2 regions of the Corynebacterium amycolatum genome follow, and region 1 is predicted to be linked to the other one. Evidence: riboswitches for the same ligand, from Rfam matches in the RefSeq annotation. Region 1 holds a riboswitch; the other holds the start of a gene.
What was found. Region 1 has a riboswitch for cobalamin ahead of metE (5-methyltetrahydropteroyltriglutamate--homocysteine S-methyltransferase). Riboswitches for the same ligand answer to the same signal wherever they lie in the genome.

Region 1 (14,636 bases):
TTCAGGCCCGCCGATCCGCGCTCCTCGGAACCTTCCACGATGAGCTTGATGTTTGGCATGTCGACGCGGCCTGCAAGCGCGTCGTCACGCAGCGCGCGCAGCGCAGCTAGATGCATGACCACGTTGCCCTTGCAGTCGGCAGTACCGCGGCCGTACCAGCGACCGTCGCGCTCGTCGAGCGTCCACGGATCTGCGGTCCAAGCGGACTCGTCGCCCGCCGGCTGGACGTCGTAATGGGAGTAGAGCAGTACGGTCTTCGCGCTTTCCGACGACCCGGGGACGAAACCCGACAGTGCAATCGAGCCGTCGACGGTGTGGTGCGCCTTCAGTTCGATGCCCAGCTCTGCGTACATCTCGGTAACCGTCTGAGCTGCGTCAATGCAAGCCTGTTTGGTTTCTTCGGTGCCGTGTACGGAGGGGAAAGCCACCAGCTCGGTCAGCTGGGTGCGGATGGTCTCGCGTTGGCTGGAGATGTGGTCTCGCAGGGCGTCCGTGAGTTCCTTATTAATAATGCTCATGTGCGACAGTGTAGGCGCACAACCATGATGACGTTGGCAGTGGCATCGACGTTGAGAGTTACGGCGCTTAACCTTGCACTCTAGGGGGTTGAGTGCTAAAAAAGTGAATTAGCACTTGCTCCAATTGAGTGCTAATAAAAACAACTTCACACCTTGTGTATGTGTGTGTTGTATGCGAGTTGCAGCAAACTGCAGCACATACTGCAGCGCACGCTGAAACAAGTGTTGGAAAGTCGTTAAAAAGTACAGTGTTGACTCCGGTGATGGAGAGGGCGGCGCTTCCCTCGAATCACATGCCGTCGCGGGCGCCTGGGTCAACTTCCAATGTAAGTGCCACATAAATAGACGGAGGATTCTTCAAACCTCATGGCTAAGATGATTGCATTTGACGAGGAGGCCCGCCGCGGTCTCGAAACGGGTCTGAACACCCTGGCAGACGCTGTCAAGGTTACGCTGGGCCCGAAGGGTCGCAACGTAGTCCTCGAGCGCAAGTGGGGCGCACCGCTGATCACCAACGACGGTGTCTCCATTGCACGTGAAATCGAACTTGAGGATCCTTACGAGAAGATCGGCGCTGAGCTGGTCAAGGAAGTTGCCAAGAAGACCGACGATGTCGCTGGTGACGGTACCACTACCGCTACCGTTCTGGCTCAGGCTTTGGTTTCCGAGGGTCTGCGCAATGTTGCTGCTGGCTCCAACCCGATGGGCATCAAGCGCGGCATCGAGAAGGCTGTCACGGCTGTTACCGAGAAGCTCCTGGAGTCCGCTAAGGACATCGAGACCAAGGAGCAGATTGCTGCTACCGCTGGTATCTCCGCTGCTGACCCGGCTATCGGTGAGCTGATTGCCACCGCCATGGACAAGGTCGGCAAGGAAGGTGTCATTACCGTGGAAGAGGCCAACACCTTTGGTCTCGACCTGGAGCTGACCGAGGGTATGCGCTTCGACAAGGGCTACATCTCCGGTTACTTCGCCACCGACATGGAGCGCCAGGAGGCCGTTCTGGAGGATCCGTACATCCTCCTGGTTTCCGGCAAGATTTCCAACATCAAGGATCTGCTGCCGCTGCTGGAGAAGGTCATGCAGTCCGGCAAGCCGCTGCTGATCATTGCTGAGGATGTCGAGGGCGAGGCTCTGTCCACCCTGGTCGTCAACAAGATCCGCGGCACCTTCAAGTCTGTCGCTGTCAAGGCTCCGGGCTTCGGTGACCGTCGTAAGGCAATGCTGCAGGACATGGCTATCCTGACTGATGGCCAGGTCATCTCTGAGGAGGTCGGCCTGTCGCTCGAGACCGCTGACCTGCCGCTGCTGGGTCGCGCTCGCAAGGTTGTCGTCACCAAGGACGAGACCACTATCGTCGAGGGCGCTGGCGAGCAGTCCGCTATCGAGGGCCGCGTCAATCAGATCCGCGCTGAGATCGAGAACTCCGACTCCGACTACGACAAGGAGAAGCTGCAGGAGCGCCTGGCTAAGCTCGCCGGCGGTGTTGCAGTCATCAAGGCTGGTGCCGCAACTGAGGTCGAGCTCAAGGAGCGCAAGCACCGCATTGAGGATGCCGTCCGCAACGCAAAGGCTGCTGTGGAAGAGGGCATCGTCGCTGGTGGCGGTTCCGCACTGCTGCAGGTCTCGCACGTGCTTGACGACGAGCTGGGTCTGACCGGCGACGAGGCAACCGGTGTCCGCATCGTGCGTGCGGCCCTCGCAGCACCGCTGCGCCAGATTGCTTTGAACGCTGGTTTCGAGGCGGGCGTCGTTACCGAGAAGGTTGCTTCCCTGCCGCAGGGTGAGGGCCTGAACGCTGCTACCGGCGAGTACATCGACCTGATGGAAGCTGGTATCAACGACCCGGTGAAGGTTACCCGCTCCGCACTGCAGAATGCCGCTTCCATTGCGGCTCTGTTCCTGACCACCGAGGCTGTTGTTGCTGACAAGCCGGAACCGGCTATGCCGGCAATGCCGGGTGGCGACGAGATGGGTGGCATGGGCTTCTAAACGAAGGCCATGGGCTTAAGGCATGGCTGTAGCTGGTAGCTGCAGCCGAGCCTGAACTTTTCAGCTGGCACCCAGGTTCTAACTGCTTGAGTTAGCCTAAAAAGCGCCGCTGAGGGTTGTCCCTCAGCGGCGCTTTTTCTGTGTAATTTGACGAAAGTTTTAAGTCCCCGAACCCACCCTCGTTGCATCAGACGCCTCAGCGCTTGGTAGTGAAAAATAACCGATGATCTGTACCCATGTACGCAATGCCGAGGACTGTCTGTTATTCATCCTGTTGCCTCAGTACAGAGGTGAGATCCTTGGTGCCTCTTTAAGGCCAGAGACGGGCCGTCGCGCTCGCCGACAATCTGGATGCAACTACCGACTTTTTAGATTCTACAAATCCCGCTAACGAGTCTTACTGGTTATTCCGCAATTTCCGCTCTGCCAGTTTCACTAACGGCCCTTGCTGCTTAGCTACTCGGCCGGCTTATTCTCGGCCTCTATAAGCTCCGTCGACCAGTTCGCCTGCTGAATACGGGTATCCAAGTCCCGGTATTCCTTCGCTGCCTTGTCGGCTTTCTGGCGCAGCGACCGGATATCCACGGTGGCGACATAGCGAATCTCCGAAGCTGAGTATCGATCCCGCCGCCCAGAGCCCTGATCGGCTGCGGAGGTGTAGAACCGCCGCCGTGTTAGCAGGTGGTCGCGCTTCGCAAGTGCGTCGCTAAGCGTTCCGTCCTCGAAGGCAGTAGCGGAATTCGTTGCGTTAATCGAGCGCACCAGCCATTCGAAGCGTGTCATCAGACGCTCGGCTTCGGCGATAAGTGCTTGCGGATCTTCATCAGGCGTATCGCCTTCCTGCACCTGAGCAACCAGCGAGAGACGGCGATTAATTTCAGCGAGACGGTCAGAGACCTCGGATCGTGCGGCAAGAGCCTCGGATAACAACATGGCATTTATTGTACGCGCAGTGCTTATCGACGGTCGCTGCGTGCAGTCCCACCCCTCAGTTTCGGTAAGACGGAACGTTAACTGCTGGGAAATTGCAGGTAAGGGCACCCGCATGGGGGACGTGTGGCAGAGAAATTCAGTAGGATAAAGGGTATGGCTGACAAGAATGAAGAGGAATTCCACATCGTCGATTTGGCGAAGACCGAAGGTTACGTCGTCGATGATTCTGATGAGGACGATCCGGTACTGGTCACTCCAGACGGTGAGCGGGTTGATACCTGGCGCGATGGCTACCCGTACGAGGAGCGCATGACGCGCAAGGAATACGAGTCTATTAAGAGGAAGCTGCAGATTGAGCTTCTGAAGTGGCAGAACTGGACCAAGGAAACTGGTCAGAAGCACATCATCCTCTTCGAAGGCCGTGACGCCGCTGGTAAGGGCGGTACCATTAAGCGCTTTAACGAGCACCTGAATCCGCGTGGTGCTCGTACCGTGGCTCTGGAAAAGCCGTCGCCGCGTGAGTCCACCTCGTGGTACTTCCAGCGCTACATTGAGCACTTTCCGTGCGCTGGCGAGATCGTCTTCTTCGACCGTTCTTGGTACAACCGTTCGGGCGTTGAGCGCGTGATGGGTTTCTGTACTGAGTCGCAGCACGCAGAGTTCCTGCGTGAGGTTCCGATGCTGGAGAACATGATTTTGGGCTCCGGTATTTCGCTGACCAAGCTGTGGTTCTCGGTGACCCAGAAAGAGCAGCGCACTCGCTTCGCTATTCGCCAGGTCGACCCGGTACGTCAGTGGAAGCTCTCTCCGATGGACCTCGCATCGCTGGATCGTTGGGGTGACTACACCCGCGCGAAGGAAGAGCAGTTCCGTTACACGGATACCGATGAGTCCCCGTGGATCACCATTAAGTCCAACGACAAGAAGCGTGCCCGCATCAACGCAATGCGTTACGTGCTGAGCAAGTTTGAGTACACGGAGAAGGACCACGAGCTGGTCGGTACTCCGGATCCGAAGATTGTTAAGCGTGGCCGCGACCAGATTGGTGACTAGTTCGGTGGCTCGTGACTGACAGAGTTCTTGTCTAGTAGTAACGCCCGCAGGAGTGCTCAGGCACTCGGCGGGCGTTTTCTTATGGCTGGCAGCGCCGGGGCGATGCGAGTTAGTGCCTGAGTTTATGACAAAAACGGCCAGAAATTTTGCCCGAAAGTGTCATAAACTCGCACAGTTTCACATTTGCAGCCCGTAAGCTTTTTAGTCCGCCAGACTGTAGCCCGCCAGACCGCAGCCCTCTACCCCTCAATCAGCTCCTGGCCCCAGTAGGAATCTGGGGTGGTGCCAGGGGCGATCCAGTACACAGCGGAGCCGATGTGGCGGTTCCACTCATTGAGCAGATCGCCGCGATCCAAGCGGGCCTGGATTGCGCTGAACTGGTTGTCCGGGTTCTTCTGGAATGCAACCCAGACCAGGCCGACGTTCGGTCCTTGGAACGGGAAGGCCGGCTCACCGGGCTGGTCTTCGTATGCATAGGCGCGGCGACGCAGGGCGTCGTCAGGCTGGCCGTCCTGCTCACGGGACAGTGCCAAGTGAGACTGGCGGTGGATGAGGTACTCTCCCTTGTCATCGATGGCGTCCATGTCCTCTTCATCGAACTCGCTTTCGCCGCCGGAAAGAGGAGCGCCGGTGTGGAAGTCACGGCCGATAACGATGGAGCGTTCGTCGGTGCTGAGTTCATCCCAGTTGTTCAGGTCGAGTGCGATGCGGCGAACAACCATGACACAGGAATTGTTGATTGCCTTGTCCTTTGAGTCAATCCACACCTGCTCGGACCATTCTTCTGGAGTCGAAGGGTTGACGGTGCCGTCGAGCTGGCCCAGCGGGTTGCGTGGGGTGGCGCCGTAAGGTTGCGAACCCCAGGCGTAGGAGAAGCCCTTCTGGAACCACTTCACGGTAGCCCATGTAGCCGCTTTCTTTTCCAGCAATCTGGCCGCCGCGGTAACGGTGACGAGGTCATCGCCGCACAGCTGCAACACAAAGTCCGACTGGCTCCATTCCGGGCGAAGCATGTCGTGTTGGAAAGCAGGGATATCGTGCAGGCCAGCGGGCTTGCGCTCTGGTTTGCCCAGGATGTCGAAGATACGCTCACCGAAACCCGCGGTAATGGTCAGGTTTGCGGTGGCTGCGACCATTTCCGGTTCCAGATACCCCTCGATGTCCTGGCCTTGGGTGAGGCGGCGGGCAACGTCGGTAAGCGAGGAGAACAGTTCCTTCAGATCTGCTGCGTCGATGCCGTCCTTCAAATCGAATGCGACAAGGCGAAGATGCGCTTGGCCGGGCTGTTCAATGCCTGACTGGACCGAACCATCGAACGGAATCTTGGCGCCCCTCAGGGAAGTTTCGGAAGCCTGTGTCACTCGAGGTCACTCCTTGAAAAGGTGGGATAAATAGCCTTTATGACTACGAGCTTAATCACTTTGGCCCCAGCAGGAGAGCTCAAAGCAAAGGCTTGGGGAGGGGCTAAGTGAATGAGATATTTGTATATTGCGATATACTTCACATCCACAGCCGCCTCGAAGGAGTTCATAAAGGAAAGTGCTGCATATCGCACGTTTTCCGCGCAAGGTGTGTTTTTAGCCTAGCGCAATAGGCCCTCGAGTTATGCAGGGGAATCCCGGTGCAAGTCCGGAACTGTCCCGCAACGGTAAGCATCACCGCCAGAACTTTGGTTTATCCGACGCGTTGATAACCAATCTTTTCAGTGATGACAAGTCCGAATGCCTGCCGGTTGTGCAATTTCATATCCGATGCTGATCACGACTGACGAGGAAATCACGAGATCATGGCAATTCACGCAACCCTCGCGGGCATTCCGCGGATAGGGCGTAATCGTGAGCTCAAAAGAGCTCTGGAAAACTACTGGCGCGACCCGGCGACCGGCGGCTTGCTGGCCGCGACGGCGCGCAATACTGTCAATAGCTACATCGGCGCGGCGCTGAAGGCGGGAATCGACTCGGTTCCGACAATTGGGCGCTCGTTCTACGACTCCATGCTGGATACATCGGCGCTGCTTGGAGTGCTTCCAGCCCGCTTCCAGGATGCCCCGAAAACGGACGGTTCCAATCTGCCAGAATGGATTAACCACTACTTCGCCACCGCTCGCGGTACAAAGACGCAGCCGGCATCCGCAATGACCAAGTGGTTCGACACTAATTACCACTACATCGTTCCGGAACTGTCGGCCAATACGGAATTCACCATCGACCTCACTGACTGGTTGGACGATTCCTGCAGCTTGAACAATGGCGCCACAACCATGTTGCGTCCACATTTGATTGGTCCAGTGACCTACTTGAGCCTGTCGCGTACCGACGATGGTTCTAACCCACTTGGCCTTTTGGAAAAGTTGACCGATGCGTACGCTGACGTCATTGCTCAACTGGGAGAGAAAGGCTTTGAGTGGATTCAGCTCGATGAGCCGGTATTGGTCACTGACCTCGACGAAGTGACACTTGCTAGGACTCGCCAGGTCTACGAGAAATTGGCTGGCGTGTCGGAGTCTGCAAATGCCAAATTGTGGGTGCAGACCTACTTTGGTGATGGTGGTCAGGCACTGAAAACCCTTTCTGGCACAGGCGTGCAGGCCATTGGTTGCGACCTGGTAGCTGGTAGCTCCGAGCTGCCGCATTGGACTGGCAAGGAACTGCTGGTCGCGGGAATCGTCGATGGTCGTAATGTGTGGCGCACCGACTTGGATGCAGCCCTGGCGACGCTGGAGAAGCTGGCAGCTCGAGGCCCCATCGCGGTGTCGACTAGCTGTTCGCTGCTACATGTCCCGTACTCCCTGGCCTCGGAAAACCCGAGCGAAGAAGAAGCCGAGGTGCTGCAGTGGCTGGCCTTCGGCGATGAGAAAATCGCCGAGGTGACACTCTTGGCGAGGGCGCTTGATGCTAAGTTGAATGACCGCCAACTCGATGCCGCGGATTTGAAGGTGTTGAGGGAGTCCCGGGCAGCACTGGCATCGAGGGCAGAATCGAAGCGGATTGTTAAGCCTGAAGTTCGTGAAGCTTTGGCGGCAATCGAGGATAGCGACCGTAACCGTTCCCCGTTTGCAGCTCGCCAGGCGGCTCAGGCTGAGACCCTTAACCTGCCTCCGCTGCCGACCACCACAATCGGTTCCTTCCCGCAGACCAATAGCATTCGACGTGCACGTGCACAGCTGCGCTCGGGAGAGCTCACCCCAGCTGACTACGAGTCGTCAATGCTCGCTGAAATTCGATCTGCCATTGAACAGCAGGAAGAACTGGGGCTCGATGTGCTGGTTCACGGTGAACCTGAGCGCAACGACATGGTCCAGTACTTCTCGGAGCAGCTGGACGGCTACCTCGCGACCGCCAATGGCTGGGTCCAAAGCTATGGTTCCCGCTGCGTGCGGCCGCCGATCCTCTACGGTGATATCACCAGGCCAGAGCCAATGACGGTGCAGTGGTACAAGGCAGCGGCAAACATGACTGACCTTCCCGTCAAGGGAATGCTCACTGGGCCAGTGACCATGTTGGCATGGTCGTTTGTCCGTGATGACCAGCCAATCGGTGACACTGCGGATAATGTTGCGCTGGTTTTGCGCGATGAGATTGCAGATCTCGTGGCCGCTGGAGCGCAGATTGTGCAGGTCGATGAGCCAGCCATTCGCGAGTTGTTGCCCCTGAATGAAGCGGACCAGTCCGCCTACCTGAAGTGGGCTGTGGGGTCCTTCCGCCTGGCTACCTCTGGCGTGGCTGACGAGATTCAGATTCACACGCATATGTGCTACTCGGACTTCAATGAGCTCATTGACACCGTCGATGAACTCAACGCCGATGTCACGTCCATCGAAGCAGCTCGCAACGGCATGCAGGTGCTCGCAGCGCTGAAGGATGAGGGATACGTTCGTGGGATTGGTCCAGGCGTCTGGGACATCCACTCGCCTCGCGTGCCGACGGACGGAGAAGTCAGCCAGCTCGTGGAAGATGCGCTCGAAAGTGTTGACCCCAGCTTGCTGTGGATCAATCCGGACTGCGGTCTGAAGACCCGAGGTTGGGAAGAGGTTACGGCTTCACTGAAAGTATTGGTAGCCGCAGCGAAGCAGGCTCGTTTGCAGCTAGCAGAGTAAGCCGGAACCAAAAAGCCGAAAAATAAATAGCGGGTTAAGTAGCAAAAGTGTGTCCGCTCGGCGTGTCGCCGGGTGGGCACCTTTTGCTACTTAGCCCTACTTAGCCCCAATGCGAGTAACTGACTGCGTTTATGGCTGGCGGCAGCGGGCCAATGTGAGTTACTGACTGCGTTTATAGCAAAAATTGCCCGAAAAATGGCTTGAAAGTGCTATAAGCTTGCACAGTTTCACATTTGCAGCCCGTTGTGCCAACAAGGCCCCAACAAGGCCCCAACAAAGCTCCTACAAAGCCCTACACAAGCCGGGCTACTTCTTCTTTGCCACTACCGGCTCAATCGGGTTACCTCGCCAGGAGGTATGCGCAGGAACGTGGTCACCGCGCATAACGAGAGAACCGGGTTCGACGCGGCAGCCGTCGTCAAGCACAGATGCCGGCAGTGCGACTGAGTGCGGTCCCAGGACGGAGCCGTGTCCGATGTGGACGGTGTCGAGCGTCATCACGCGGTCGGTGAACAGGTGCGTCTGAACGACACAACCGCGGCCGACAGAAGCACCTCGCTCGATCGTGATCAGGTCGGTCTCGGGCAGCCAGTACGTCTCCAGCCACACGCCGTGGCCAACGTTCGCGCCGAGCAGCCGCATCGCGCGTGCGATACCGCCGGTGGCCATCGCCGGGTTCAGATACCACGGCGCGGCGACCATTTCGACGAACGTATCCTGCAGCTCATTGAGCCAGACGAACTTACTCCACAGCGGGTGGTCACCGGGCTTGTGCTTGCCGACGCACACCCACTTGGCCACGACCGTGATGAGCAGCCCCAGCGCACCAATAATCAGTAGCACGGCAGGGGAGAGCAGCCACGCGACCACCAGGCCGAGCAGGGCAGCGCCAACGCCACCTGCAGTGACCAGCTCCGCGGTGAACATACCAATTCCCTGCAGGCTAAACAGCGTGATCGTCGCCAGCATGAGAGAGACCATCGGCGCCAGGACACGCAGCGTCTCCACAATGCTGCGGGCGACCTTCAACCCCGTAGTCGGACGGTAGGTCTGCGCCGACTCATCACTGGAGACGGTTCCCACACGGCGCATGCGCTCTGGTGGCGAACCCCACCAGTTGGAACCGGACTTGGTCTTCTTCGGAGTAGAGGACAGCACGGCCACCAGCGAGTTCTTCGCCAGCTTGCGTTCCGGAAGCGTGATGCCGGAGTTGCCCAGGAAGGCGCGCTTGCCGATGCGGGAGTCGCCTACCAGCAGCCAACCGCCGCCGAGCTCGTAGCTGCCGACCATGGTGTCGTCAGCCAAGAAGGACTCGTCCTTGACGTGCAAGAACTTCGGAATACCAATCGCGGTGGAGACCTCGCTGTCGTGACCAATCTGGGCGCCCAGTGCACGCAGCCACAGTGGAGTCAGCATGGAGGCGTAGATGAAGAACAGGTCGTGACGAGCAGCATCCATCAGGCGAATTGTCGCCCAGGACTGCCAACCCACGCGCGAACGCACCGGGAACACTCCCGGCTTCAGGCCGATGCTGAACAGGCGCACGAGAATCAGCGTCAGCAGGGCATACACCGCAACACCGACGAAGGTGGCGGGAATAGCCCACAGCACGGCGCTGCCCAGCGTTGGCCAGAGATTCGAGGTGGTTAGCTCGGTGGTGCCGTCGATAAGTCCCGTGCCCCAACCGATGACAGCAGCCATCGCGACCGCAGCGGACAGCGGCACCAGCGTCAGCAAGACAGCGGTAAGACCGTAGATAGCCACCCAGTGGCGACGCGCCGGCGGGACTTCCTCCGGGAAGCGGTGCTTGGACCGGCCGACCTTGCGAGCCGGGGAACCCGACCAGCGCGCACCAGCCTTGACCTTTTTTTCACCGGTGACGGTGGAACCCGCCTCGATGTGAGCGTCATTGCCGATACGCGCGCCGGGCAGCAGCGTTGAACGGGCACCGATGCGGGCGTGCTTGCCAATAGTGACCTCGCCGACGTGGACGACATCACCATCGACCCAGTATCCGGACAGGTCTACCTCCGGCTCGATCGAGCAGTAATCATCCAGTTTGACCAGACCCGTCACCGGCGGCAGCGCGTGCAGATTCACGCCCTTACCAATGCGGGCACCCAGCATGCGGGCATACCACAGCACGAACGGAGCGCCCGCCACTGAGTGGGCGCCGGAGCTCTCTGCCAGGCGTTCAGCCGCCCATAGGCACAGATGCACCGAGCCGCCACGCGGGTAATCACCCGGGGCGATGTTGCGCGTGAGCAGGCGTGTCGTCGCCGCGTTGATGGGCATAACCCCCAGCGGGGTCAGGAACAACACGGCCAGTACAGCCACCAACCAGCCTGGTAGTGCCAGCGGCCCGCCGATAACCCAGTTGATAATCGCAAGCCACGTTACCCAGCGCATACCACGTGCCCACTGCAGCGGCACCATGAGGCCGACCTGCGCCCAACGGGTCTTGCGGGAGACAGGCGTCGGCTCGGGCACCTTTTCCAGGTGGGCGGTGGGGTCGCTGGCGTCGTCGGCAAGCATGTCGTCGCTGATGAAACCGCGAGCGACCAGTTCCTCGGCGAGGTTTCCCAGGCGTGGGTGGTCGTAGAGATCGCGCACGGCGACCTGTGGGGCGCGCTGACGAATACGCGCGATGACGCTCGCCGCCGCCAGCGACGTGCCGCCCAGGGCGAAGAAGTCCGAGGCCGCGCCGGGCGCAGGTACGGACAGCACGTCCGCCCAGATATCGGACAGCCATTTCTCCACAGGGTTCAGCTTGTCGACGTCGCCCTCCCCCGCACGCGCAGGCAGTGGCCACGGCAACGCCGCCTTGTCGACCTTGCCGGAGGTGCGTACCGGCAGCTCATCCATGATGTGCAGGCGTGGCACCATCGCGGCTGGCATGGCATCGCGGAGAGTGTCCATGCACTTGTCGTAGTCCATGGCTGCGGCGTCGCCACCGGCGCCGACGTAGCCGACCAGGATGGAGTCGCCAGCACCGGTCTTCTGCACCACGACAGTCGCCTGAGTAGCGCCGGGGAGGGCAGCCAGGTGCGCCTCGACCTCGCCGAGCTCAATACGGCGCCCGCCGATTTTCACCTGATCGTCGACGCGGCCGGTGAAGTACAGTCCGTCCTCATCCATGATGACGTGGTCGCCGGTGCGGTACGCGCGCTCCCAGCCCAGGGCTGGCAGCGGCGCGTACTTCTCGGCGTCCTTCTCCGGATCCAGGTATCGTGCGAGTCCCACACCGCCAATGACCAGCTCGCCCTTGGTGCCCGGTAGGACGGGGTTGCCCTCCTCGTCGATAACGGTGAGGTCCCAGCCGTCCAGAGGAAAACCAATGGTCACGGGCTTGCCAGGCTTCAGCTCGATGCCGGAGGCCACGACGGTGGCCTCAGTGGGGCCGTAGGTGTTCCACATTTCGCGTTCTGGGGTGGACAGTCGCTCGACCAGCTCTTGCGGGCAGGCCTCGCCGCCGACGATGAGCAGGCGCACGCTGTCGAGTGCCTCGGCGGGCCACAGGCCGGCCAGTGTCGGCACCGTGGAAACAGCGGTGATGTGGCGGGAAATCAGCCATGGGCCCAGGTCCACACCGGAGCGCACCAGCGAACGCGGGGCCGGCACCAGGCAGGCACCATTTCGCCAGGCCAGCCACATTTCCTCACAGGAGGCGTCGAAGGCGACGGACAGGCCGGCGAGAACGCGGTCGTCCGGGCCGAGCGGCCCTTCCGGGTGGTTGGCCAAGAACCATCGGGCCTCCGCATCGACAAAAGCGGCGGCGCTGCGGTGGGTGACCGCCACGCCCTTGGGCTTACCGGTGGAGCCAGAGGTGAAAATAATCCAGCAGTCATCGTCAGGAGTGGGCTCCTGCGAGATAATCTCGCGTGCGCTTGGCGGCGTCGGTTCCGTCTCTTCCTCGTCGGAGTCGGCGTCGGAGTCCAGCGGGCGGGGGCGATTACGTGCCGTGGAGCCAGCCAAATGTAGGCCTTCAGCATCGAAGTAACCGGCGATACCGGCCTCGCCGAAGACCATTTCGGCACGCTCGTCGGGGTCGTCCGCATCCACCGGAACGTAGGCGGCACCGGCAGCCATAATGGACAAAATTGCCAGGTAGAGCTCGCGGCTTCCCGACGGCATCCGCACACCAATGCGGTCGCCGCGACGGATGCCCTGTTCGTAGAGCCACGTAGCTGTGGAATCAATCTCGTTGATCAATTCCGCATACGTGACGACAACCTCGCCGTCATCGATGGCCTCAGCCTCAGGGAACCTTCGCGCGGTCGCCCGGACAATGTCAATGAGTGTGCGCTCAAGCGGCTGTTCCGTAGTGCGTAGGAACTTCGCTTCAGTGGTTGTCACTTGAGAGCCCCCTTCTTATTCTTCTTGCGCTTTTTCTTCTTCTTCGACTTCTTCCGTTTAGGACGCTGGGCATCGCTTGACGACGTCGCCTGCGTCTTATTCTCCGCCATGCCCTTGGTGTCTGTCTCAGTGGCCGTGGCCTCTGGGGTAGCGGTCTCAGGATTCTTCGCGCCGGCATTGTCAGAAAGCGGAGTACCGGTGTCATTTTCGTGGCTTGCAGCGGAGTCGTCGGCAAGCGATGCAAGCAGTGCGCGTACCTCGGGTGCACATTCGGAGACGGCGGCGCGCTCGGCTCTGCGGAGTGAGCGTCGCAGAGATGCGCGGGTGGTGTTGCCCGTTTCTGTCAGCGCGATGAGCTGGCGGCGACGATCTTTGGAGTCCCGGGTGCGCTCGACTAGATTTGCCGACTCCAGAGAGTCGATTAGGCGAACCATGTCAGAGCGATCCATGCCGAGCAGTGCGCTCAGCTCGGTTTGAGCCATGTCGCCGCCATCGGCGATGGCCTCCAGAACCCAATACCCGCGGATGGAAATCGACTCAATCTGAGTGCGGCCAAGAGCCGCGTTGACACTGGTACGGACAGCCGCGTCGAGCTTTGCCAGACACCAGGACGCGGATTTGCGCAGGGCCGCCGGTGCGACGGCGGGTTCGCTTGCGGAGCCGGGCTTGCACTTGGACTTAGTTCTGGCCTTAGCACTGGCCTTGTTTTTGGCTTTCGCCCCCTTGCGAGCCTTCTTCGCCTTGGTGCCGCTCTGTGCGTCGACAGCAGGCACCTTCGCGCCTACGTCGGCTGCCACACCACCGCTGGCGTCGGCGGAGTCTGCCGAGGAAAGTACGGATGAATCAGACATACTTCCCATACTAGACAATCTGGGGAACCATCAATAATGGGACATGGCCAACTAATAATGCCCCTGTTTGCCTGCGGATTGTTAGAAGGTCGGTGCTTTGGGGTGGGTAAATAAATGAAAAACTGCCCTGCAGGTAGGCAGGGCAGTTGTAGTTGATTTAGTTGGCCTTCTCCATCGGGCGGCCGAAGTGCTCCCAGTCGATCATGCCACCGGTGATGACGATGGTGTCGATACCGTTCTTCTCCAACCAGGAAGAAACCTGAGCGGCACGTCCACCGGAGCGGCACATCAGGTAAATGTCGGAATCCAGATCCAGCTCGCCGTAGCGGGACGGAATCTCTTCCATGGGGATGTGAATGGCGCCGGTGGCATGGCCGTCATTCCACTCCATCTGTGAGCGGACATCAATGATCTGTGCGTCTTCGGGTACTTCAGATACGTTTACGGTTTCCATAGTGCGCACTATACGCAATCTGGCCTTATCGCCGGAAGCGCAAAGGCCGCCGGAGGAAAACTCCGACGGCCGTAGCGCTGAATCACAGGAACTGCGTCAAAGGGGTGAACCCCAGGAAGGGGGGGGGGGGGGTGGTCAGCGCAATTCTTAACTGTGGCTCTTACTTGTGGCGTTCGATAGCCTCAGCCAGGATGCGCTCAGCCTCGGCCTTGTCGCCCCAGCCCGAACCGGAAACTTCCTTGCCCGGCTCCAGGTCCTTGTAGTGGACGAAGAAGTGCTCAATCTCGTCCTTGGTGAACTGGGAGACATCGTCGATGTCCTGGTAGTGGTCAAAGCGGACGTCATCCAGGACGCACAGCAGCTTGTCGTCGCCGCCGGCCTCG
Region 2 (14,636 bases), 140 kb from region 1:
GCTTCCACAATGGCGCCGCTGGCACCATCCACGCGATCAGCGCTATTTTTCCTACTGATCGACATCCCTATACACCCCATTTCAGCAGCGCCCAGGCCGCAATCAACGACAAAAGTAATGCACTGGATATCGCGAGGAACTTCGGCTGGCTCGGCCGCGAAATAACCAGTACTTTCATTGCGCTCGGATCGGCACGCAGCTCAATTCCTTCTTGCATCTTGCGGGCTCGAGCAAAAGCGATGACAAAGAGGCTGGCGGACTGCGCCGCGACATCACGAATCATCGCCCGGCGCGTGGAGTGCCCAAGACGTCGCGCTTGGGCTTCTGTCATTGAGTGCGCGGAGTGAATCAGCACGCCAGTCATCCGATAAATCACTTCAGCAAGGTACGTCAGGTACCGAGGCATGCCACGTTTGTCGAGCCACGCAATGAGCTCCGAAATCGGAGTGGTCAGCGCAAAGACCATCGTGCAGCTGATACCCGCAAACGAACGCATCACAACCTGCGCCATTCGCTGCGGGCCATCCGGCGACCACGCGAGACCGTCGGGAGTAAGCGCTACCAAAATCGGAAACGCGCCGACGAGCACAAAAACCGCCGGTGCCAGCACCATTGCCACATACAGCTTGCGGGGCACCCGGGCTATGTACGCAATAAACCAAGCAATGACCGCAATGACCGGCGCAAAGGGAATTGGCGGAAGCGCAACCGCCAGAATCAACAGCCCACCGAGCAGCAGGATCTTTTCGCCCACGTTACGGCGCGCCCAAGCGCTGCGCGCCGCTGCGGCTTCTAGCGCATTCACTGCTCTTTCTCGCGCTTGTCTGAACGCGCAGCAGCCTTCCCTCGGTAGAAGCCAATAACGTAGAACAGGACGCCAGCACCGATAACGGCCTGGAGCGCGAACAGACCCGACTCGACCTCACCCGGCAGTTCGCCGACGAGTGGCTCGAACCACGGCTCGTAGTTCGGGTCCATTTCCTGAATTGTCTCCGTAGCGGTGGCATCAGTGCCGGCGAACGGCTCCTCTGCGTCGTCGTCGCCGTAGTTGAAGAACAGCGGGAACATGGCAATTACGACTACCAGGACAATAAGACCGACGCTGCCCCACACGGAGTTCTTCTTCGGCCGGCTAGCTGCCTGTGCGTCGACAATCTGCGCGTTGTTTTTTGCATTCATAATCGTGCTCTCTTTCGCTTCTTTTCGCTTGACGACGGCTACTGCTTCTGGCCGGATACGGATGCAGCTGAAGCATTCTGCGAAGTGGCAGACCCTGCAACAGCGTTGGTTGTGGTGTCTGCAGCTTTCGCCTCCAGCGCCGGTGCTGGCGCATCGCCGAAGCGGGACAGGAAGCCGAGATCGAGGAGCTCAGTGTGTGCCACTGCCAGCAGGGTGCGCATGAGAATGACGGTGACGAGAGCCTCGATGATTGCCAGCGGAATCTGCGTGATAGCGAACAGGCCGAGGAATGTAGCCAGCGCGCCGCCAACACCGCCCGGGTTTGCCGGGTGCGCAAGAGCGAGCTGCATGGAGGTCACGACGTAGGTGGAGAGGTCAGCGAAGAACGCTGCCATAAACACACCTGGCAGCAGGCCTCCACCGAGCTTTCGAGTCAATACGTAGAAGGCGTAGCCGACCCACGGGCCGACGATTGCCATGGAGAAGATGTTCGCACCGAGCGTCGTAATGCCGCCGTGAGCGAGCAAGATTGCTTGGAAGAGCAACACGATGGAGCCAAGCAGCGCCATCACCGGAGGTTTGAAGATTACAGCACCAAAACCCGTACCTGTCGGGTGCGAAGTGGAACCCGTCACGGATGGAATCTTGATTGCGGAGAGCACGAAAGTAAACGCACCGGCAGCACCGAGCAGCATGCCGCTACCGGGATGCTGTTTCATAGTGCGCTTGGCTTGAACTGCGCCGTGAATGACAAAGGGAGCGGCAGCTACACCCCACCCAATGCAATGAGTAACTGGGAGAAATCCCTCAGCAATATGCATGATGTAAATCTTCTTTCTGCGGCGCTATTCACCTCGACAGCACCGCTCGACCGCCAATCCGCGGACGCGAATTGGATGATTTACAGTCGGTCTCCTGGCTAATGGGCTGAGGAAAGCTTCACACTTCTATTAATGCCTCGCCTCCTTCCCCAAAGGTTTGAGTCCCCCTGAGTGGCTTCGACGAAGCACCGCAATCATCGGATCCATTGCCTGCGTTTTCGGTTATCGCATATAACCGCTGTGCAGATAACGGCCGCAATCGCGCCCAATCACAGTGGCGAGGGCCGCTGCCTATTTACAAGGCATTCCCGTGCACCGTAAATCACGTCTCAGAATAGTGGATTCTAAGGAACTTTACGGCTCTTTACCCTCACAATGGAGGTAAAGACGAGCAGGGCAATCACATAGCGTTAACGTGGTAAGAGCAGGAGCATTGCGAAATCAGCGGTGTGACTGCGACGGTGCCGGCCGCGGCGGCTGTGACGGTGGTAACACCGGAATTAACAGCCCCCTTCCCCACGCAATTCCCAAAATAGACGAACTGGTCTGTACTAATTGCAGCATCAGGCGTACACTACGGCTACACGCGAAAACTCATTAGGAAGTCCTCTGTGATTTCCGGAATGGATAAGATTAATGACTATTTATAACGATGTCACTGAACTGATCGGCAACACCCCGCTGGTTAAGCTCAACCGTGTTACCGAGGGCCTGCCGGGCAACGTGATTGCCAAGCTGGAGTTTTACAACCCTGCCAACTCGGTCAAGGACCGCATCGGCAACGCAATTATCGATGCCGCCGAGCGCTCTGGCGAGCTCAATCCGGGCGGAACCATCGTCGAGGGTACCTCGGGCAACACCGGTATCGCGCTGGCAATGGTCGGCGCAGCCCGCGGTTACAAGGTCATTCTCACTATGCCGGACACCATGAGCCAGGAGCGCCGCGTCGTTCTGCGCGCATTCGGCGCTGAGCTTGTACTCACCCCGGGCGCAGATGGCATGCGCGGTGCTGTCGATAAGGCCAACGAAATCGTGGCTAACACCGACAATGCAATCCTGGCTTCCCAGTTCGCCAACCCGGCCAACCCGGCTATCCACGAGGCAACCACTGGTGAAGAAATCTGGGAAGCTACCGACGGCAAGGTTGATTACTTCGTGGCTGGAGTCGGCACCGGCGGCACCATTACCGGTGCTGGTCGCACGCTGAAGAAGCACAACTCGGACATCAAGCTGGTGGCCGTTGAGCCGAAGGCCTCCCCACTGCTGACCGAGGGCACCGCCGGCCCGCACAAGATTCAGGGCCTGGGCGCAAACTTTATCCCAGAGGTTCTCGACCAGGAGCTTCTCGACGAGATTATTGCGGTTACCAACGAGGACGCTATTGAGGTCTCCCGCAAGGTTGCTGCAGCCGAGGGCATCCTCGGCGGCATTTCCGCCGGTGCAAACATCAAGGCTGCTCTCGAGATTGCAGCCCGCCCGGAGGCTGAGGGCAAGAACATCGTCGTGATTGTCCCTGACTTCGGCGAGCGCTACGTCTCCTCCATCCTGTACGAGGACCTGCGCGACTAAAACCAAGCGCTATAAGCGCCCGTAACCTTCTCTGCAGAGCCCGCTAGCTGGCACTTTCCGTCGGCAAGCGGGTTTTGCATTGCCCACACTTCCGACCAGATAGAATTGACGCCCATGAGTGACTTTTTCCGAATCCTCAAAGAGGATCTGGACAATGCCCGTGCGCATGACCCAGCTGCGCGCAGTGATGTAGAAAATGCCATTGTCTACTCCGGCCTACACGCAATCTGGATTCACCGATTCTCGCACCGCCTCTGGAAACGAGGCGGGATTTTCAAGGGCATTGCACGAGTACTCGCACAGTTTTCCCGTTGGCTGACTGGTATTGAGATTCACCCGGGCGCTCAAATTGGCCGAAGGTTCTTCATCGACCACGGCATGGGCATCGTCATTGGTGAAACCGCAGAGATCGGTGACGGCTGCATGCTCTACCACGGTGTGACACTCGGCGGCCGCTCACTGGAGAAGGTAAAACGCCACCCAACTCTGGAGGACAACGTCACCGTCGGGGCAGGTGCGAAAGTCCTTGGCCCGATCACAATTGGTGCGGGTTCATCGATTGGCGCCAACTCCGTGGTCACCCACAGCTGCCCACCCGATTCCATCGTGATAGGGATTCCGGGCCGCGTACGCCCTGCCAAGCCCGGCGAACACAAGCCGTTGTGCGATCCGGCGGTGTACGTCCAGGGTGACGGGGACTTCATCTAGCCCTGCCCTAAAGCTATCTCTACGCATAAATAAGCCGACCGGCTGCTCTTGCTATCGTGAGCAGCCGGTCGGTTTCTTTATGCGTTCTTTGCCCTTCAGCGACTAGTCAACCAGTAGATCCTGGTATTCCGGGTTTTTCTCGACGAAGTTGGCAACAGCGGAGCAGCTGGTGCGAATCTTGCGGTTGTTCTTCCGAACATCATCCAGCGCACCTGCGATAAGCGGCTTGGACAGGCCTTGTCCACGGAATTTGCCATCTACTACCGTGTGGTCAAAATCCAGGGCACCTTCCACCGGGGTGTAAGCGGCAAAACCGGCCTCTTCTCCCTCTACGGTGAGAACGTAGCGCTGACCGGCCTCATCATGCGAAATAGTGTGTGCCATTTTCGGAATCACTTCCCTCTCGTGGTTGTGAAGCGTCGTCATTGCAAACGACTCTTAGGATGTAACCCAGATAACAGCTCTCGCTTCGGATTAATTCCGAATCCTGGCTAATTCTGCACTAGCGGGGGTTCGCCCGGGTGCTCGTCGGCACGCCCGACAGCGACACGGCACGGGACATCGCCCTTCGCGACCTTAGCCGCAGCCTCACCTTCTGCCCACCCCGGGCTGACGGCCTCAGCGAGCGGGCCTGCCAAATCCGCCATTTCGCAGTGAGAAAGCCCCGGAGCCACCACACTGATGCGATAACGCTTCCGATCCCCCGGATCCATGCCTGGGTTGGCCTCCGCCCACAAATCAGCGAGCGAAGAGGTGCGCCCCACATCGGGCATGACATCCTCGTAGACGTTGACTTCCTGATCCGGAATCAGTTCCGCGAGCACCCCACGAACCTTCTCAGCAGCCGATTGGCTGCCCTCAGCATCCGTGTAGACGAAGATGCGCACGACCCACGGCAGCGTCTTATCGTGGGACAGCGTTCCTGCTGAGGCGAATTCCTTACTCATGCACAACATCCTATCCGCTAGGGTGTGCACGCGGTTTAATTTCCCCCACTTTAAGGTTTTCGCACGGCGCAATGCACTTTGCTTTACGACGATTCCCGCGACAAACACCTGGTAAAAACAAAGAATCCCCGGTCCGTTTCCGGACTGGGGATTAATTGTGGCCAGAAGCGGGATCGAACCGCTGACCTTCCACTTTTCAGGCGGACGCTCTACCGACTGAGCTATCTGGCCAGACTTGAAATTAATCAAGTGGCGACCCTGACGGGACTTGAACCCGCGACCTCCGCCGTGACAGGGCGGCGCGCTAACCAACTGCGCCACAGGGCCTTAAATGCTGTGCTCATCTTTCTGGATTACCAGCGCTGCGCACGAGTTGTTACTCTACAGAACAGCGCTAAACATAAGCAAATCGCCAGTTCATAGCAGATATTTTAAGTTGAAAACTGACATCTGGCCCCGGGGCTCGGGGCAACCTAGACTGTGGCACCCCGGTGGCAGCGACGGGTTAACAGACAAAAGTATGTCCGCTCAGTATGTCGCCGGGTGGACGCTTTTTGCCACTTAGCTCTTAATGCGAGTTACTGACTGCGTTTATGTCAAAAATGGCCCGAAAAATGGCCTGGAAGTGTCATAAACTCGCACAGTTTCACATTTGCAGCCCACATTCGCTTGTGCAGCCCGCAATCTTTCGGACTGTCAGTTTTGCTACTTGACCCCGGGTTGTGGAGCTGCCGCAGTTGGGGGGGCAGTCACTATCTTGAGAATCAAACACACTTTTTGCCCCCCCACACATACCGACGCCCAGCGCACCACTAACCAAAAGCAAAAAACACCAGCTCCAACCGGAACTGGTGTTTAGAATTGCGACCCTGACGGGACTTGAACCCGCGACCTCCGCCGTGACAGGGCGGCGCGCTAACCAACTGCGCCACAGGGCCATCATGATTTTTAGTGGTACTCCCAACGGGATTCGAACCCGTGTTGCCGCCGTGAAAGGGCGGAGTCCTAGGCCTCTAGACGATGGGAGCCCGACTTGACGCTGCAAAGAGCTGGCCACTCAATGACACATTCCGCGTACTTCTGCAGTGCATGAACACTGTATTTGCGCGCGCTCTTGGCAACGTAAAGAACTATAGAGGATAAGTACCCTTTTCCCAAAATCCACAGCTGAACTGGAATTTCTTACTATTTACGAAAGCACTATTAGCGCTCCGATAAGCTCGTCACTATGGCAACTCCGGATTTCATTGTTCAGCTCCGCGAAAAAATAGGCCACGCTCCGCTATGGCTCCCCGGTGTCACAGCTGTCGTCATTCGCGATGTTCCGCCGAATGCACCGATGTACGCCCTGCCTGAGGTATTGCTGGTTCGCCGCTCCGATAATGGGGAATGGACTCCAGTTACCGGAATCATCGACCCAAACGAGCAGCCTCACGACGCCGCCGTGCGGGAGGTAAAGGAAGAAACTGGACTCGATGTCACAGTCGAGGCCCTGCTCGGCACCGGCGCCGTCGGCCCTGTCGAATACCCCAATGGCGATGTCACCTCTTACGTGGATATCGCCATGCGCTGCAGTGTTGTTGGCGACGACGTCCCCCATGTCGCTGACGACGAATCGACCGAAGTCGGATGGTTTCAGATCTCACAGATGCCACCTATGAAGCCACGCTTCCGTCTAATAGTCGCCGATGCTGTCGCGCAGCTCAAGCACCCCGCGGGCTTCAAGCCGCGAATGGGTTACCACAAGCGGGAGAAGTAGCTGCCGCGAAAGGGCAAAACAGGCAAGATACGACAAAACCCCAGGTTACTAATGACCTGGGGTTTTGCGTGCTTGTGGGCCCTGCGGGGCTCGAACCCGCGACCTGCGGATTAAAAGTCCGTAGCTCTACCAACTGAGCTAAAGGCCCGCGCAAGAAAATAGCCTAGCAATTGCGCGCCAACTTTTAATAATCACCCCACACTTGCGATGGAACTACTGAAACACTCGTGGGATAAATGAGCGCAGTCAAACGCACGACCAATCCAACCGGCCGACCAAAACAGATTCGAAAACGGCAGTTCAGCGTGACACAATACTGTACGTGTTAGATACCTCCACGAGTCCACTCAGCGCCGCCAAGCCCGCCGATGCCACGTCCGCGCACATGCACATCGGCCCCTTTGAGCTCGCCTCCCCCGTGGTACTCGCTCCGATGGCCGGTGTCACCAACGTGGCATTCCGCACGCTGTGCCGCGAGCAGGAGCTGCAGCGTACAGGCACGGTCTCCGGCCTCTATGTCTGCGAGATGGTCACCGCGCGAGCACTGGTCGAGCGCAACGAGAAGACCATGCACATGACCACCTTCGCGCCCAACGAAAACCCGCGCAGCCTGCAGCTCTACACCACTGACCCAAAGTGGACCTACGAGGCCGCGAAGATGATCGTCGACGAAAACCTCGCCGACCACATCGATATGAACTTCGGCTGCCCGGTACCTAAGGTTACCCGCAAGGGCGGCGGTTCAGCACTGCCGTATAAGCGCCGCCTCTTCGGCAACATCGTCGCCGCTGCTGTCAGGGCCACGGAGGGCACCGACATTCCGGTGACCGTGAAATTCCGCGTCGGTATCGACGACGAGCACCACACGCATCTCGATGCCGGCCGCATCGCCGCCGAGATGGGTGCCCAGGCTGTGGCTCTGCACGCCCGCACCGCGGCGCAGCGCTACTCCGGTCACGCCGACTGGTCGCAAATCGAGCGATTGAAGGAGCACATGGTCGACTCCGGCTTCAGCAATATCCCGGTGCTTGGCAACGGCGACATCTTCGCCTCTACCGATGCCCGCAAAATGCTCGACGAGACCGGCTGCGACGGTGTCGTCGTCGGTCGTGGCTGCCTTGGTCGCCCGTGGCTATTCGCGCAGTTGTCCGCCGAGCTGCGTGGCAAAGAAGTGCCGCCGGCACCAACATTTGGTGAGGTCGCGGGGATTATCCGTCGTCACGCGGAACTACTCGTGGAGCACGAGGGCGAGCGTAAGGGTTGCCGCGACCTGCGCAAGCACATCGCCTGGTACCTGCGGGGATACCCGGCAGGCGGCGAGGTGCGCAAGTCTCTCGCACGCGTCGATTCGCTGGCAACGCTCGACGAGATTCTCACGCCGCTTTACGACGGCCCCAGCGCCCACGCCCGCCCGGAGGACGCCGACGGCGCCCGCGGCCGACAGGGATCCCCTGCAAAGGTGGTCTTGCCGGAGGGCTGGCTGGACGACCCGGAGGACGACACCGTGCCTGAAGGCGCGGAGATTATGCACTCCGGTGGCTAAGCTTCGGTTCTGAGCGAGTGTTTACATAACTTTACGAGGGGTAATTGGGGGCTCCCCACTAACGCGCGACCTTGTTGAGGATTGCCTACTATGGAACGCATGCGCACTGTCTACCGAGAACAAATGGACAACTTGGCCCACAGTCTGATTGTGATGTGTGACCGAGTTGGATCCATGCACAAGCTTGCGAACAAGGCCCTCTTTGAGGCTGATTTAGTCTCGGCTGAAACCGTTCTTTCCCAGATTGATTCTCTCGAGGACCTGCGCCAGGATGCGGAGCAGCGAGCCTTTGAACTGTTGGCACGCGAAGCTCCTGTAGCTGGTGACCTCCGGCAGATTGTCAGTGGTCTCTACATTGTCGAAGACATCTCCCGCATGGGCGCGTTGAGTGTGCATATTGCCAACGTTGCCCGGCGTCGCCACCCGAACAAGGCACTGCCGGAGCCCGTGGAGGGATTCTTCCGCGAGATGGCCGCGGTATCTGAGCAGATGACGCACGAAACCCGTCAGGTACTCATCGACTACAACGTTGACCAGGCATTGGCCTTAGATAAGACCGATGACAGCATCGACGACATCCATCAGCACCTGTTTACGCTGACCAACGACGATAATTGGCCACACACCCCCGCGCAGACGGTGGATGTCACCCTGCTGAGTCGCTTCTACGAGCGCTACGCGGATCACGCCGTCGAGGTTGCGGCCCGGATTGTTTACCTGGCCACCGGTTACAAGCGCGATGTCTACCTGGACAAGCTTGAGGACGAGCGCGACCAGCGCAGCTTTAACCAACGCCTGCAGGCCTTGGAGCGTCACCTGCGGATGTAGGTTCGTGAAGTTGCAGGCTGCTGGGGTGAGTGTTGGGTTGCTCAGGAGGGCTGGGTGTTGTGCTGCTGAGCTGGGTGTTGGACTGCTCGGCGGGTTTCAGGCCGGAGTGGAGCCGTTTTTAAGTCACACCAGGCTAAACACCGCCCCAGCCAAACACCGCCCCACCCCGAGAAAGTGACTAGGTTTATGACACTTTACTGCGAGTAAACGTTATTCATCTGACATAAACCTAGTCAGTAACTGTTTGATCCCGCCACAAAAACTGTGTGCCCCGGCACAAAACACCTCCGCGGTTAGACAATCGGGTGGCAAAACATGTGCTCGACATAGCAATCTCATAAACCGCAACAACAAAAAGAGCCCCGTACCTCACGCGTGTGCACGCGAGGTACGGGGCTCTTGCTTTTTGATTATTTTGGCTATTAAGGCATACGCAAAGCGTTTAGCCGAAGCGACCGGAGATGTAGTCCTCGGTTTCCTTCTTGTCCGGATTCTCGAAGATCTTCTTGGTCGGGCCAACCTCGACCAGGCGACCCGGCTTACCGGTTGCCTCGAGGGAGAAGAATGCGGTCTGATCGGACACACGAGCTGCCTGCTGCATGTTGTGGGTCACGATGACGATGGTGAATTCTTCCTTCAGCTCGTGAATCAGGTCCTCGATTGCCAGGGTGGAAATCGGGTCCAGTGCGGAACACGGCTCGTCCATCAGCAGAACTTCCGGCTCAACTGCAATTGCGCGTGCGATGCACAGACGCTGCTGCTGACCACCGGAGAGGCCGCCGCCCGGCTTGTCCAGGCGGTCCTTGACCTCATCCCAGAGGTTGGCGCCGCGCAGGGACTTCTCGGCAACCTCCTGGAGATGAGCCTTGTTCTTAACACCGGCCAACTTCAGACCAGCCACGACATTGTCCTCGATGGACATGGTCGGGAACGGGTTCGGACGCTGGAACACCATACCGATGGTGTTACGAACGGAGACCGGGTCGATCTTCGGGCCATAGATGTTTTCGCCGTCGAGAAGCACCTCGCCAGTGACGTAGGCACCCGGGATGACCTCGTGCATACGGTTCAGCGAACGGAGCACGGTGGACTTACCACAGCCGGACGGGCCAATGAATGCGGTAACGGAACGCGGCGGGACGTGCAGGTCGACGTTCTGCACAGCGTGGAAATCGCCGTAGTAGATGTTGACATCGTTAAGGTCTAGGCGCTTAGCCATGGTCTTTCAAAAACCTTCCTTGAAATAGCGGACGTTAGGCGCCCAGCATTAACTGCTCTTGACGGAGAACTTGGCGGATACGACGCGCGCCAGGATATTGATGAGGGCAATGATGAGAACCAGCGTGAGCGCTGCGCCCCACATCTTGTCGAATGCCGCACCGGTATTACCGGCCTTGTACATGTCCAGCATGAACAGTGGCAGCGAGGACTGCGACTGGCCGAACGGGTTGTAGGTAATGATTCGCGAGGTTGCAACCAGAATCAGCATCGGTGCGGACTCACCCATAACGCGGGCGACGGCCAGCATGATGCCGGTGACGATGCCCGACAGTGCGGTCGGGAGCACAATCTTCAAAATGGTCTTCCACTTCGGAACACCCAGAGCGTAAGAGGCTTCACGCAACTCGTGCGGAACGATGCGCAACATTTCCTCGGTGTTGCGGACCACGATCGGCAGCATCAGCAGAACCAGTGCCAGCGACACGGCGAAGCCGGAGCGGCTCATGCCGAACATGACCACCCACATCGAGTAGATGAACAGCGACGCAACGATCGACGGCACACCGGAGAGGATGTCGACCATGAAGGTGGTGACCTTGCCCAAGCGGGAGTTACCTGCGTACTCGACCAAGTAGATGGCGACGAAGATACCGAACGGCACGGTCATGAGAGTTGTGACCAGAGCCTGAACCAAGGTACCGACGATTGCGTGAGCAACACCGCCGGCAGACGCACCAACGGTGACACCGCGCTGGGAAGCAGTCCACCACTCACCACTCAGCAGTGACGGGGTACCTCGGACGACAAGCTCAAAGAGAACCCACACCAGCGGGATTAGGGCAAGAGCCATGCAGCAGTAAATGAGGACCGTGGAGACGTTGTCCGCTACCTTGCGGGAACCCTTAATCTGGGTGAATGCCGACTCCGTGGTGGGGACCATGTCTGCGGGGCCGTGAGGCGAAGAATCAGTAGTTGAACTAGTCATTGTTACTTCTCGTTTCTTTTCCTACGACCTTGCTACTTCTTCGCAATCATTCGGGCTGCGGAGTTGACCACGAAGGTCAGCAAGAACAGCACCAAACCTGCGGACATGTAAGCGCCGGCCTTGAGGTTGTCATTGAACTCCGGTGCCGCATTAGCAATTGCGGTTGCGAAGGTGGTACCACCGTCGAAAAGCGAGCCACGGAATGCCGAGGACGGGGAGATTACGAGGTACAGAGCCATCGTCTCACCGAGGGCGCGTCCCAGACCCAGCATCGAGCCGGAGATAAAGCCAGAACGACCGAATGGCAGAATGGCCAGCTTGACCATCTCCCAACGGGTCGCACCGAGAGCCAGCGATGCCTCAATGTGACCACGCGGGGTCTGAACAAAGACCTCACGGGTGGTAGCCGCGATAACCGGCAGAATCATAATTGCTAGCACAATGCCACCGGTGAAGAGGTTTCGACCGGTCTCGAAGGCCGGTGAGTTTGGGTACAGGGCAAACATCGGGATAAAGCCCAGTGTCTTAGCCAACCACCCGTACAGACCAGCCAATGCCGGACCGAGAGCCATAAAGCCCCACAGACCGTAAACAATCGACGGCACTGCGGCCAGCAAATCCACGAGGTATCCCAGCGGCTTAACCATCTTCTTTGGAGCATAGGCAGTCAGGAAGATGGCAATACCCAGCGCAACCGGCATCGCCAGAATCAGCGCCAGGATGGAAACCGCGACGGTCACCAGAAACATGTTCGGAATACCGAAGTACATGGCGGAGGTATCCGCCAGGTTCCATCGTTCGGTGTAGGTGAAAAAGTTCGCTTCGTTACGGGACATTGCCGGAACTGCGCGCAGGAGTAGGAACACTGCAATTGCGATGATGGCAGCAGTCACCAATGCGGAAGATCCTACCGCCAGAATCTTGAAGATTCGGTCACCAGGACGAACAACGCCGGACTGAATGGCTTGCTCTTCCGAGCTCTCGTCGCCGGAGGAATCCACCTGCGGTGCTGAGGACTGCAACAGACTGCTGTCTACAGCCTCCTGCTTCCCTTCAATGGGAGTCGAGGAACTCATGATCTCATTTCCTAAGTAGAAGTGATTTGTGCTTCAACGCACATGAAGACCGATTGGCCTCAATACCCCTCTACGAGCGGTACCCAATCAACTGAGGTGTCGATGTATAAAGCCAACCGGTCTACGTCAGGTTTTCGGCCTACAGCTCAAATCTGCGTGGCCGGCTGAAGTAATCCTCGCGCCAACCGGGTAACAACAGAGCCAACTCTGCTTTCACCCGCGTTGCGCGCAACGAATTACTTGATAGCGTCAACCGCTGCGGACAACTTGTCCTTGAACTCACCCTGAACCGGGATGTAACCCAGCTCTTCGAGCTCTGGGCCCTGGCCCTCTTCCAGAACAACCTTCAGGAAGTTCTTAACCAAGTCACGAGTCTCCTCGTCGTAACCAGCGGAGCAGACGATTTCGTAGGTGGTCAGAACCAGCGGGTAAGCGCCTTCCTCATCCATTGCGAACAGAGCGTCGGTGTCAACAACCATGTCGTGACCCTCAGTCTTGAACGTGACGGAATCCAGAGCCTTACCGACGGTGTCGTTGTTCAGCTCAACCGGGCCATGGCCGAAGTCCATCTTGGCGATGCCCAGACCCTTGTCCTCCGCGAAGCCAGACTCAACGTAGGTGATAGCACCGTCGATATTGGAAACCTCGTTGACAACACCAGCCGAGCCGTTAGCGCCCTGACCAGTAGCAGTAGGGAAGGACTTGGAAGCCTCGTGCTTCCACTGCTCCGGAGCAGCAGCGCTCAGGAACTTCATGAAGTTATCAGTAGTACCGGACTCCTCAGAGCGGTAGACAACCTTGATGTCCTTCTCCGGCAGCTTCGCGTCCTTGTTGACCTCAGCAATCTTCGGGTCGTTCCACTTGGTGATCTTGCCGTCGAAGATTTCAGCAACCAGTGCCGGGGTCAGAGTGACATCAACGCCCTCGAGGTTGTAGGCAACGGCAACCGGACCGATAACCATCGGCAGGTGCCATGCATCGTTACCATCGCAGCGCTTCTTAGCCTCTGCAACCTGGTCCTTGCCGTCCTTCTCCTTCAGCGGAGAGTCGGAGCCAGCGAAAGCAACGGTGCCAGCAATGAACTGAGTCTGACCGGAACCAGAGCCAGATGCGTTGTACGACAGAGTCGAGCCGGTCTCTTCAAACTTGGTGGCAAATAGGTCCATAGCGCGCTGCTGCGAGGTAGCGCCCTCACCCTGCAGCTCACCAGTGACGTCAGCCAAACCCTCAACGTTAGAAGCGCCTTCGCCGCCCTCTTCAGAGCAAGCGGCCAGGGTGAGACTTGCAATAGCGGCCAGACCAATGACGGATGCCGCACGATTCTTCTTCAGCACAGTAAATCCTCCGGGTTTACACAATGAGTGAAACAGTTCTCGTGGAACCGCCACACTCCGGTCCACTGCGCTGAACCTATCTACCGATAGTAACCGGAACCTGTTCAAAACATTAACAATCGGTGAACGGCGCAAGTAATTCTTTATTTATCCTCATTTTCCCTGTAAGAAGCCCTAAAATGCGCCCCTGAAACACTGAGGATTGGACAACATCTCCCCAAAATCACAAGTATCATTGCCCCCGCCACAGAGGAAAACCACCTAAAACTGAGACAAACCTAAGCTCGCCCTCTCCAATAACTCAGCCCTTCCCCAACAACTCGCCTCCAATAAACCGAACCGTCACATTTACGCGCCGTACATCACATCACGGCGAGCCACTTCAAAGCCGACCGCACGGTAAGTGCGCACTGCCGGAGCATTGTCGCCTTCGACATAGAGAATTACCTTTTCCGCTCCCCGGCTCCGGAGATGGGAAAGCCCAACATTGGTCAACCATCGCCCCAGACCGCGTCCGCGCGCCTTCGAGCTCAGTCCAATCACATAGACCTCACCAGTTGGCACAGACTCCTCAGCGTGCCACTTCGTCCAGTGGAAACCACAAATCTCCTCCGCACTGTCGCGCGCCCCGGCCACATCCGCAGCAAAGAACACGCCCTCCGGGTC

Region 2: another riboswitch for cobalamin. It lies ahead of I6J19_RS04875 (energy-coupling factor ABC transporter permease); the one in region 1 lies ahead of metE (5-methyltetrahydropteroyltriglutamate--homocysteine S-methyltransferase).

What each region holds. Positions count from the first base shown of each region.
Region 1 is NZ_CP069513.1:953,808-968,443, forward strand. It holds gene I6J19_RS04175 (dipeptidase) at 1-518, opposite strand, end outside; gene groL (chaperonin GroEL) at 885-2,510, shown strand; gene I6J19_RS04185 (DIP1984 family protein) at 2,967-3,443, opposite strand; gene ppk2 (polyphosphate kinase 2) at 3,597-4,496, shown strand; gene I6J19_RS04195 (Dyp-type peroxidase) at 4,736-5,857, opposite strand; cobalamin riboswitch at 6,072-6,243, shown strand; gene metE (5-methyltetrahydropteroyltriglutamate--homocysteine S-methyltransferase) at 6,283-8,592, shown strand; gene I6J19_RS04205 (Pls/PosA family non-ribosomal peptide synthetase) at 8,899-12,948, opposite strand; gene I6J19_RS04210 (MarR family winged helix-turn-helix transcriptional regulator) at 12,945-13,799, opposite strand; gene I6J19_RS04215 (rhodanese-like domain-containing protein) at 13,957-14,253, opposite strand; gene I6J19_RS04220 (inorganic diphosphatase) at 14,414-14,636, opposite strand, start outside.
Region 2 is NZ_CP069513.1:1,091,274-1,105,909, reverse strand. It holds gene I6J19_RS04890 (energy-coupling factor ABC transporter ATP-binding protein) at 1-65, opposite strand, end outside; gene cbiQ (cobalt ECF transporter T component CbiQ) at 68-805, opposite strand; gene I6J19_RS04880 (energy-coupling factor ABC transporter substrate-binding protein) at 802-1,179, opposite strand; gene I6J19_RS04875 (energy-coupling factor ABC transporter permease) at 1,218-2,000, opposite strand; cobalamin riboswitch at 2,068-2,335, opposite strand; gene cysK (cysteine synthase A) at 2,637-3,569, shown strand; gene epsC (serine O-acetyltransferase EpsC) at 3,684-4,277, shown strand; gene I6J19_RS04860 (GNAT family N-acetyltransferase) at 4,380-4,661, opposite strand; gene I6J19_RS04855 (hypothetical protein) at 4,769-5,224, opposite strand; tRNA gene I6J19_RS04850 (tRNA-Phe) at 5,383-5,455, opposite strand; tRNA gene I6J19_RS04845 (tRNA-Asp) at 5,475-5,551, opposite strand; tRNA gene I6J19_RS04840 (tRNA-Asp) at 6,089-6,162, opposite strand; tRNA gene I6J19_RS04835 (tRNA-Glu) at 6,177-6,252, opposite strand; gene I6J19_RS04830 (NUDIX hydrolase) at 6,453-6,983, shown strand; tRNA gene I6J19_RS04825 (tRNA-Lys) at 7,059-7,131, opposite strand; gene dusB (tRNA dihydrouridine synthase DusB) at 7,369-8,526, shown strand; gene phoU (phosphate signaling complex protein PhoU) at 8,617-9,354, shown strand; gene pstB (phosphate ABC transporter ATP-binding protein PstB) at 9,797-10,573, opposite strand; gene pstA (phosphate ABC transporter permease PstA) at 10,622-11,515, opposite strand; gene pstC (phosphate ABC transporter permease subunit PstC) at 11,593-12,636, opposite strand; gene pstS (phosphate ABC transporter substrate-binding protein PstS) at 12,873-13,970, opposite strand; gene mshD (mycothiol synthase) at 14,319-14,636, opposite strand, start outside.